Regions from separate parts of the Citrobacter sedlakii genome, predicted to be linked through region 2. Evidence: predicted binding sites of a transcription regulator. Region 2 holds the regulator's gene; each other region holds the start of a gene.

Region 1 (3,236 bases), 1.5 Mb from region 2:
GGATGTTTTGTTAACAAGCGAACTGATGATGCCGATGGTGGTCGACTTTCCTGCCCCGTTTGGTCCCAGAAGCGCATAAAAATCACCCGCTTCGACCTGCAAATCGATACCGCGCAGCGCCTGAACGCCCCCCGGATACGTTTTTTTAAGTTGTTGAAGTTCCAGTGCAATGGTCATAAATTTTTACTTACCTTACGTTCTTACACTTTATATGTGGTTTAAATAATCGCGGAGTTGCCCTATATTAGCCCAACGCACTTATTTGGTTACAGGTCGTTAACCTCCATGAAAGACATAGATACACTCATCAGCAACAATGCACTATGGTCAAAAATGCTGGTGGAAGAGGATCCCGGATTTTTTGAGAAACTGGCGCAAGCGCAGAAACCGCGCTTTCTATGGATTGGATGTTCCGACAGTCGCGTTCCCGCAGAACGTTTAACCGGACTCGAGCCGGGCGAATTATTTGTTCACCGTAATGTGGCCAACCTGGTCATCCACACCGATCTCAACTGCCTCTCTGTGGTGCAGTATGCCGTCGATGTGCTGGAAGTTGAACACATTATTATCTGCGGCCACTACGGATGTGGCGGCGTGCAGGCGGCGGTTGAAAACCCGGAACTGGGTTTAATCAACAACTGGCTGCTGCACATCCGCGATATCTGGTTCAAACATAGCTCATTGCTCGGTGAAATGCCGCAGGAGCGTCGGATGGACACCTTGTGTGAGCTGAACGTAATGGAACAGGTGTACAACCTGGGCCATTCCACCATCATGCAGTCGGCGTGGAAGCGCGGTCAGAAAGTAACGATTCACGGCTGGGCGTACGGTATTCACGACGGGTTGCTGCGCGATCTGGAAGTGACGGCCACCAACCGCGAGTCGCTGGAACAGCGGTATCGTCAGGGCGTGTCTAACCTCAGTAAGAAACACATCAATCACCGCTAATTGACCATGCCGGGCGGCAACGCCATCCGGCATGTCTTTGCTTACTCGTCCAGCAGAACCACTTTACCGACATACGGCAGATGGCGATAACGCTGCGCGTAATCAATGCCGTAGCCCACCACGAACTCATCCGGAATCGAAAAACCGATAAATTCCACCGGCACGTTCACTTCACGACGGGAGGGTTTATCCAGCAGAGTGCAGATCGCCAGCGATTTCGGTTCGCGCAGCCCCAGGATCTCGCGCACTTTCGACAGTGTATTCCCGGAATCAATAATATCTTCCACAATCAGCACGTCTTTGCCGCGAATATCTTCGTCCAGGTCTTTGAGGATTTTCACGTCTCGGGTAGTAGACATGCCGCTACCGTAGCTGGAGGCGGTCATAAAATCGACTTCATGAGATACCTGCACTTCACGACACAGGTCCGCCATAAACATGAATGACCCCCGCAGCAGACCCACCAGCACCATTTCACTGCCGCTGTCTTTATAACGTTCAGTAATCTGACGACCCAGTTCGGCAATACGCGCTTTGATCTCCGCTTCAGGGATCATGACTTCTACAGTATGTTTCATATCTCTAACCATATGATTTAAAAACAAATCACTCAATGCCTGCTCCAGATGAACCGGCATCGAAATGCAAGGCACGCAGTATACCAGTAAAAGTATTTATTCGCGGCATCTGTTGATAAAGCTCATTTTGTGATGACGATCACACATGTTAAATCCTATAATTAATTGCTATTAAAAATTTAACAAATTGAGATGGTGTCTTTTTATGGCTGAAAACAATGCACGTTCGCCACGGCTTCTCGTGACGCTAACGGCCCTCTTTGCCGCGCTCTGCGGGCTGTATTTACTGATCGGCGGCGGCTGGCTGGTCGCTATCGGCGGCTCCTGGTACTACCCGATCGCCGGTCTGGCGATGCTGGGCGTCGCCTGGCTGCTCTGGCGCAGCAAGCGCTCCGCGCTGTGGCTGTATGCCGCTCTGCTGCTCGCCACTCTGATCTGGGGCGTATGGGAAGTCGGCTTCGACTTCTGGGCGCTGACGCCGCGCAGCGACATTCTTGTCTTCTTCGGCATCTGGCTGATTTTACCTTTTGTCTGGCGTCGCCTGATAATTCCTTCCGGCGGCGCGGTCGCCGCCCTGCTGGTCGCCCTGCTGATCAGCGGCGGGATCCTGACCTGGGCGGGCTTCAACGATCCGCAGGAAATTGACGGCACGCTCAGCGCCGAGTCCACGCCAGCCGAGCCTATCTCGCCGGTGGCTGACGGTGACTGGCCTGCCTACGGGCGCAACCAGGAAGGCCAGCGCTATTCACCGCTGAAGCAGATTAACGCCGATAACGTTCACAAGCTGAAGGAAGCGTGGGTGTTTCGTACCGGCGACCTGAAGCAGCCGGACGATCCGGGCGAACTGACTAACGAAGTCACGCCTATCAAAGTGGGTGACACGCTGTATCTATGCACCGCCCACCAGCGACTGTTCGCGCTGGATGCGGCGACGGGGAAAGAGAAATGGCATTACGACCCGGAACTGAAACCGAACGAGTCTTTCCAGCACGTCACCTGCCGCGGCGTCTCCTACCATGAAGCGAAGGCCGACACAGCCTCTCCGGAAGTGATTGCCGACTGTCCGCGCCGCATCATCCTGCCGGTAAACGATGGACGTCTGATTGCGCTGAACGCGGAAAACGGCAAGCTGTGCGAAACCTTTGCCAACAAAGGCGTGCTGAACCTGCAAACCAATATGCCGGATCAAACGCCGGGTCTGTACGAACCGACCTCGCCGCCAATCATTACCGATAAAACGATTGTGATTGCCGGGTCGGTCACCGATAACTTCTCCACCCGCGAAACGTCCGGAGTGATCCGCGGTTTCGACGTTAACAACGGTAAACTGCTGTGGGCGTTCGATCCGGGTGCGAAAGATCCAAATGCCATTCCTTCGGATGAGCACACCTTCACCTTTAACTCACCGAACTCGTGGGCGCCTGCGGCCTATGATGCGAAGCTGGACCTGGTTTATCTGCCGATGGGCGTCTCCACGCCGGATATCTGGGGCGGCCACCGTACGCCGGAGCAGGAACGCTACGCCAGCTCCGTTCTGGCGCTGAATGCCACTACCGGTAAGCTCGCGTGGAGCTATCAGACCGTTCACCACGATCTGTGGGATATGGACCTGCCCGCTCAACCGACGCTGGCGGATATTACCGTCAACGGCCAGACCGTGCCTGTTGTCTACGCCCCGGCGAAAACCGGCAACATTTTTGTCCTTGACCG
Region 2 (3,236 bases):
CGCTGGTACAGCGCCTGATGGAAGGCAAGAAGATCGAATAAGCCTCAATGGCGGCTGGCCCGATTGTGCCATAAGGCAGTCGAGCGCAGCGCCATCAGGTAAAAATTATCAGGCGGCAATGACTTCATACGAGTGGGTAATATTCACCGCTTTTTCCAGCATCAGCGCCACGGAACAATACTTTTCGGCGGAAAGATCCACCGCCCGCGCCACCGCGGCGTCTTTTAAATCATGCCCCGTCACGATGAAATGCAGATTGATGTGGGTAAACAGGCGCGGCGCTTCTTCACGACGCTCGGAGGTCAGTTTTACTTCGCAATTGGTCACATCCTGACGTCCTTTTTGCAGAATGGAGACCACGTCGATAGCGCTACAGCCGCCCGCGGCCATTAACACCATTTCCATCGGGCTGGGCGCTTTATCTCCCGAATTGCCGTCCATCAGGATCTGGTGTCCGGAAGCTGACTCGCCCAGGAAGGTTAACCCTTCAACCCATTTCACACGCGCTTGCATATTTTTTTACTCCAGTGCGTCAATTTTCCTGACAGATTACGCGTACATAACAATTCTCGCAACGGAAGGCGACCTGCGTCATGCTGAAGCGAGACACCAGGAGACACACGGCTAAAGCTATGCTAAAACAGTCAGGATGCTACAGTAATACATTGACGTACTGCATGTATGCAGAGGACTTCACATTAAAGGCTGCTGTCCGTTATTGACAGCCTCTTCCCAGGAAGCGGGAAGCACATTTTTGCAACCCCAGAGACAGCGCCGTTTTCTGGCTCTGGAGACAGCTTATAACAGAGGATAATCGCGCATGGTGCTTGGCAAACCGCAAACAGACCCGACTCTCGAATGGTTCTTGTCTCATTGCCACATTCATAAGTACCCGTCGAAGAGCACGCTAATTCACCAGGGTGAAAAAGCAGAAACGTTGTACTACATCGTTAAAGGCTCTGTGGCAGTGTTGATTAAAGATGAGGAAGGTAAAGAAATGATCCTTTCTTATCTGAATCAGGGTGATTTTATTGGCGAACTGGGCCTGTTTGAAGAAGGCCAGGAACGTAGCGCATGGGTACGTGCTAAAACTGCATGTGAAGTGGCTGAAATTTCCTACAAGAAATTCCGCCAGTTGATCCAGGTGAACCCGGATATTCTGATGCGTCTCTCTTCCCAGATGGCTCGCCGCCTGCAGGTCACATCAGAGAAAGTCGGTAACCTGGCCTTCCTTGACGTGACCGGTCGTATCGCCCAGACGCTGTTGAACCTGGCGAAACAACCCGATGCAATGACCCACCCGGACGGTATGCAGATCAAAATTACCCGCCAGGAGATTGGCCAGATCGTTGGCTGCTCTCGCGAAACCGTTGGTCGTATCCTGAAGATGCTGGAAGATCAAAACCTGATCTCCGCGCACGGTAAGACCATCGTCGTTTACGGCACTCGTTAATCCCGTCGGAAATGGCGCGTTACCTGGTAGCGCGCTATTTTTGTTTTCCCGATGTGGCGCAGACTGATTTATCACCCTGAGATCAACTACGCACTACGTCAGACGCTGGTGCTCTGTTTGCCCGTGGCCGTCGGCCTGCTGATAGGCCAACTGCATCTGGGCCTGCTTTTCTCCCTCGTTCCCGCCTGCTGTAACATTGCCGGGCTTGATACGCCGCACAAGCGCTTCTTCAAGCGTCTGGTCATTGGCGCCTCGCTGTTTGCCGGGTGTAGCCTGGCGATGCAACTGTTGTTGGCGCAGGCGGTACCGTTACCGCTGATTCTGACCGGGTTGACGCTGCTCCTCGGCGTCACCGCGGAGTTAAGCTCGCTTCACGCCCGTCTGCTTCCCGCTTCGCTGATCGCCGCAATTTTTACCCTCAGTCTGGCGGGAAATATGCCAGTGTGGGAGCCGCTGCTGATCTATGCGCTGGGGACATTGTGGTATGGACTGTTTAACTGGTTCTGGTTCTGGTTGTGGCGCGAACAGCCGCTGCGCGAATCGCTAAGCCTGCTGTATCGCGAACTGGCAGATTACTGCGAAGCGAAATACAGCATGCTGACCCAGCACACCGATCCGGAAAAAGCCCTACCGCCGCTGTTGGTGCGCCAGCAGAAAGCGGTTGACCTGATCACCCAGTGCTACCAGCAAATGCATATGCTGTCGGCGCATCACAATAACGATTACAAACGGATGCTGCGCGCCTTCCAGGAAGCGCTGGATCTGCAAGAACATATCTCGGTCAGCCTGCACCAGCCGGAAGAGGTGCAAAAACTGGTCGAGCGCAGCCACGCCGAACAGGTGATCCGCTGGAACGCGCAAACCGTCGCCACGCGTCTGAGGGTGTTGGCGGATGACATTCTGTACCATCGCCTGCCCACGCGCTTCACCATGCAGAAGCAAATCGGCGCGCTGGAAAAGATCGCCAATCAACATCCGGATAACCCCGTCGGGCAGTTTTGCTACTGGCATTTCAGCCGTATAGCCCGCGTGCTTCGCACCCAGCGTCCGCTCTATGCGCGCGATCTGATGGCGGATAAACAGCGGCGGCTTCCGCTGCTACCGGCGCTGAAAAGCTATCTGTCGCTGAAGTCTCCGGCGCTGCGCAACGCCGGACGCATTAGCGTCATGCTGAGTATCGCCAGCCTGATGGGTACCGCGCTGCACCTGCCGAAGCCGTACTGGATCCTGATGACGGTACTGTTCGTGACGCAAAATGGCTACGGCGCAACGCGCGTACGCATTCTGCACCGTTCGGCCGGAACGCTGGCGGGACTTATCGTCGCGGGCGTGACGCTGCACTTTCATATCCCCGAAGGGTATACGCTGCTTTTAATGCTCTTCGTCACCCTGGTGAGCTATCTGATTATCCGCAAAAACTACGGCTGGGCGACGGTGGGGTTTACCGTCACGGCGGTGTACACCCTGCAACTGTTAACCCTGAACGGCGAACAATTTATCATTCCGCGGTTTGTCGATACGATCATCGGCTGTCTGATCGCCTTCGGCGGCACCGTCTGGCTGTGGCCGCAGTGGCAAAGCGGTCTGTTGCGCAAAAATGCCCACGACGCGCTGGAGGCGGACCAGGAGGCGATCCGCCTGATCCTCAGCGACGATCCGCAGGCGACGCCGCTGGCATACCAACGAATGCGCGTCAACCAGGCCCACAACACGCTGTTTAACTCGCTGAATCAGGCCATGCAGGAACCGGGATTTAATACGCATTATCTGGAAGATATGAAGC
Region 3 (3,236 bases), 1.2 Mb from region 2:
GTGTGGCGGTGGTGATATTAAAACGTTGCAACAATCCGGCGGCACGGCAGGCGCACAGTTCACCCTGGCAGGTGCCCATGCCTACGCGGGTACGGCGGCGCAGGTCAAGCAGGCTGTTCACGTTTAAATTTTCCACCGCGTACTGGACTTCGCCAGCGGTGACGGCTTCACATTCGCAAACCACGCTGCGATGCTGACGTCCCTGGCTTAACCACGCCGGCGTGCGATCGCCGTGGCGATAAACGGCGGAGCCGCGCAGCGGCGCGGGCAGGGAGATCACGCGCTTAAGGGTGGTTTCTGTCGGTTCGTGCGAACCAGGCAGCGGCGTGTCGGCGGTCATACAGGGGCGAGTATTACCCAGTTTGCGACAGACCGCATCGGTGGCCCACTCCGCCATCAGGCGGTAGGTCATCAATTTGCCGCCGGTAATGGTGATAAATCCGTCCAGACCATCGCGTTCCGCATGGTCGAACAGCACAATACCGCGGCTGACGTTGCGTCCGCTCGGATCGTCGTCGCTGGTGACCAGCGGCCTTACTCCGGAGTATGCGCGCAGGATACGGGTCTTCGCCATCACGGGCGACAGTTTTTCCCCTTCACGCAGCAGAATATCCACTTCCTCGGCGGTGACGCGGTTGCTGTCGATATCGTTGTAATCAATGTGGGTTGAGGTGGTGCCAATGAGTGAAATGGTGTCGCCCGGCACCAGAATATCGGCATCGGACGGCTTACGGCAGCGGTTTATCACATGCTGATTAATACGGTGATCCAGAATCAGCAGCGATCCTTTCGCCGGGAACATGCGGATGCTCAGGTCGGCGTATTCCGCGATTCGTTGCCCCCAGATCCCGGCGGCATTGACCACCACTGGCGCATGCAGCGTTTGCGTTTCGCCAGTCAGCGCATTGCGTACATGCACGCCGCTGACCGTTGCCCCTTCGCGGATCAGGCCGGTCACTTCATGAGCGGTCAGAATCACTGCGCCATGCTCCTTCGCATCAAGCATATTCGCCGCCGTGAGGCGGAACGGATCGATCGTGCCGTCAGGGACTTTTACCGCGCCAGTCAGCTGTGGATTGACTGAGGGTTCAATTATGCGCGCCTGCTGCGGATCGATCGCCTCTGCGCGGATCCCGGCCTCTTCGCAGGCGCGAATAAACGTGGCCTGGAATGCGAGGTCGTCTTCGGGCAGGGTAATAAACAGACCGTCCGTCGGTTCAACGCAGTGACGGGCGATACGTTTTAAAATCTGGTTTTCGCTGATGCACTCGCGGGCGGACTCTGCGTCAGTGACCGCATAGCGCGCGCCGCTGTGCAGCAGACCGTGGTTGCGCCCGGTCGCGCCGGTGGCGATGTCGTGGCGTTCAACTAACATAACGCGCAGGCCGCGTAGCGCGCAGTCACGGGCAATACCGGCCCCCGTGGCGCCTCCACCAATGATAATCACGTCAGCAGTTTGCGAGTCGCGAGTTTTCATTGTTTTCCCTCACAGTTCGTTTTTTATCATTTAGCCACATAAAACGCATGGTTTGTTTGATTTCGCGCATATTCGCTCATGATTCGAAAATGAAACGTGATTTCGTGCGCCTTTCTGAACATTTGTCATAAAACTGTAACAATATGTGCTGTAATTCACATTAACCGCATGTATCTTTACTTAACATCGCGGCCACACTGGAAGCAGCGGGGTTGTTTGTACGAACTGCGGTGTTGACCACTTATAAAGAGACGGGCCACGGAGGCTACATTATGTTGAGTATTTTTAAACCAGCCGCGCATAAAGCGCGCTTGCCGCAAGCGGAGATTGATCCGACCTATCGTCGGCTCCGTTGGCAGATTTTCCTGGGGATATTCTTTGGCTATGCCGCGTATTACCTGGTGTGCAAGAACTTCGCGCTGGCCATGCCGTATCTGGTGGAGCAAGGGTTTTCGCGCGGCGATCTCGGTTTTGCGCTGTCAGGGATTTCCATCGCTTACGGATTTTCGAAATTCATCATGGGGTCGGTGTCCGACCGCTCGAATCCGCGCGTTTTCCTTCCCGCCGGTCTGATTCTCGCGGCGGCGGTTATGCTGTTCATGGGCTTTGTGCCGTGGGCGACATCGAGCATTGCCATTATGTTTGTCCTGTTGTTCCTGTGTGGCTGGTTCCAGGGGATGGGGTGGCCGCCGTGTGGTCGTACTATGGTGCACTGGTGGTCGCAGAAAGAGCGCGGCGGTATCGTGTCGGTATGGAACTGCGCGCATAACGTCGGCGGCGGGATCCCTCCACTGCTGTTCCTGCTTGGTATGGCATGGTTTAACGACTGGAAAGCCGCGCTGTATATGCCTGCGTTTGGCGCAATCATCGTTGCGCTCTTTGCTTTCGCCATGATGCGCGACACGCCGCAGTCCTGCGGCCTGCCGCCGATCGAAGAGTACAAAAACGATTATCCGGACGACTACAACGAAAAAGCGGAAGAAGAGCTGACCGCGAAGCAGATTTTCATGCAGTACGTATTGCCGAACAAACTGCTGTGGTACATCGCTATCGCTAACGTCTTTGTTTATCTGCTGCGCTACGGCATCCTCGACTGGTCGCCGACCTATCTCAAGGAAGTGAAGCATTTTGCGCTGGATAAATCGTCCTGGGCTTATTTCTTGTATGAATATGCAGGCATTCCGGGCACCCTGCTGTGCGGTTGGATGTCGGATAAAGTGTTCCGCGGCAACCGTGGCGCCACCGGCGTATTCTTTATGACCCTGGTGACCATTGCGACCATCGTCTACTGGATGAACCCGGCGGGCAACCCGACTGTCGACATGATTTGCATGATCGTCATCGGCTTCCTGATTTACGGTCCGGTTATGTTGATTGGTCTGCATGCGCTGGAACTGGCGCCGAAAAAAGCGGCAGGGACTGCGGCAGGCTTTACCGGTCTGTTTGGCTACCTCGGCGGTTCTGTGGCGGCGAGCGCGATAGTGGGTTACACCGTTGACTTCTTCGGCTGGGACGGCGGCTTCATGGTGATGATTGGCGGCAGCATTCTGGCGGTGATCCTGCTGGTTATCGTCATGTTCGGCGAGAAACGCCATCACCAGGAGATGATGCTGAAACGCAACGGAGGCTAATGTAATGAAAACGACGTTTAAGAACCTGAGCCTGGCGCTGATGATGAGCGGGATGGTGCTGGGAAGCAGCGCGCTGGCTGCCAGCGATAACGATAAAGTGGTGATTGCGCACCGCGGCGCAAGCGGCT

What was found. Region 2 encodes CRP, which controls carbon source genes, mostly activating them, when cyclic AMP is high. Its sites were predicted from a motif close to ATGTGANNNNNNTCACAT; they were not measured.
Region 1: hpt (hypoxanthine phosphoribosyltransferase) is a predicted target of CRP. The motif match lies at 1,654-1,671, and genes of this name have one in related genera.
Region 3: glpT (glycerol-3-phosphate transporter) is a predicted target of CRP. The motif match lies at 1,621-1,638, and genes of this name have one in related genera.

What each region holds. Positions count from the first base shown of each region.
Region 1 is NZ_CP071070.1:3,692,407-3,695,642, forward strand. It holds gene JY391_RS17670 (ABC transporter ATP-binding protein) at 1-177, opposite strand, end outside; gene can (carbonate dehydratase) at 286-948, shown strand; gene hpt (hypoxanthine phosphoribosyltransferase) at 990-1,526, opposite strand; gene JY391_RS17685 (glucose/quinate/shikimate family membrane-bound PQQ-dependent dehydrogenase) at 1,732-3,236, shown strand, end outside.
Region 2 is NZ_CP071070.1:439,402-442,637, reverse strand. It holds gene JY391_RS02050 (phosphoribulokinase) at 1-41, shown strand, start outside; gene JY391_RS02045 (OsmC family protein) at 109-513, opposite strand; gene crp (cAMP-activated global transcriptional regulator CRP) at 821-1,453, shown strand; gene JY391_RS02035 (YccS/YhfK family putative transporter) at 1,505-3,236, shown strand, end outside.
Region 3 is NZ_CP071070.1:1,592,649-1,595,884, forward strand. It holds gene glpA (anaerobic glycerol-3-phosphate dehydrogenase subunit A) at 1-1,477, opposite strand, end outside; gene glpT (glycerol-3-phosphate transporter) at 1,750-3,108, shown strand; gene glpQ (glycerophosphodiester phosphodiesterase) at 3,113-3,236, shown strand, end outside.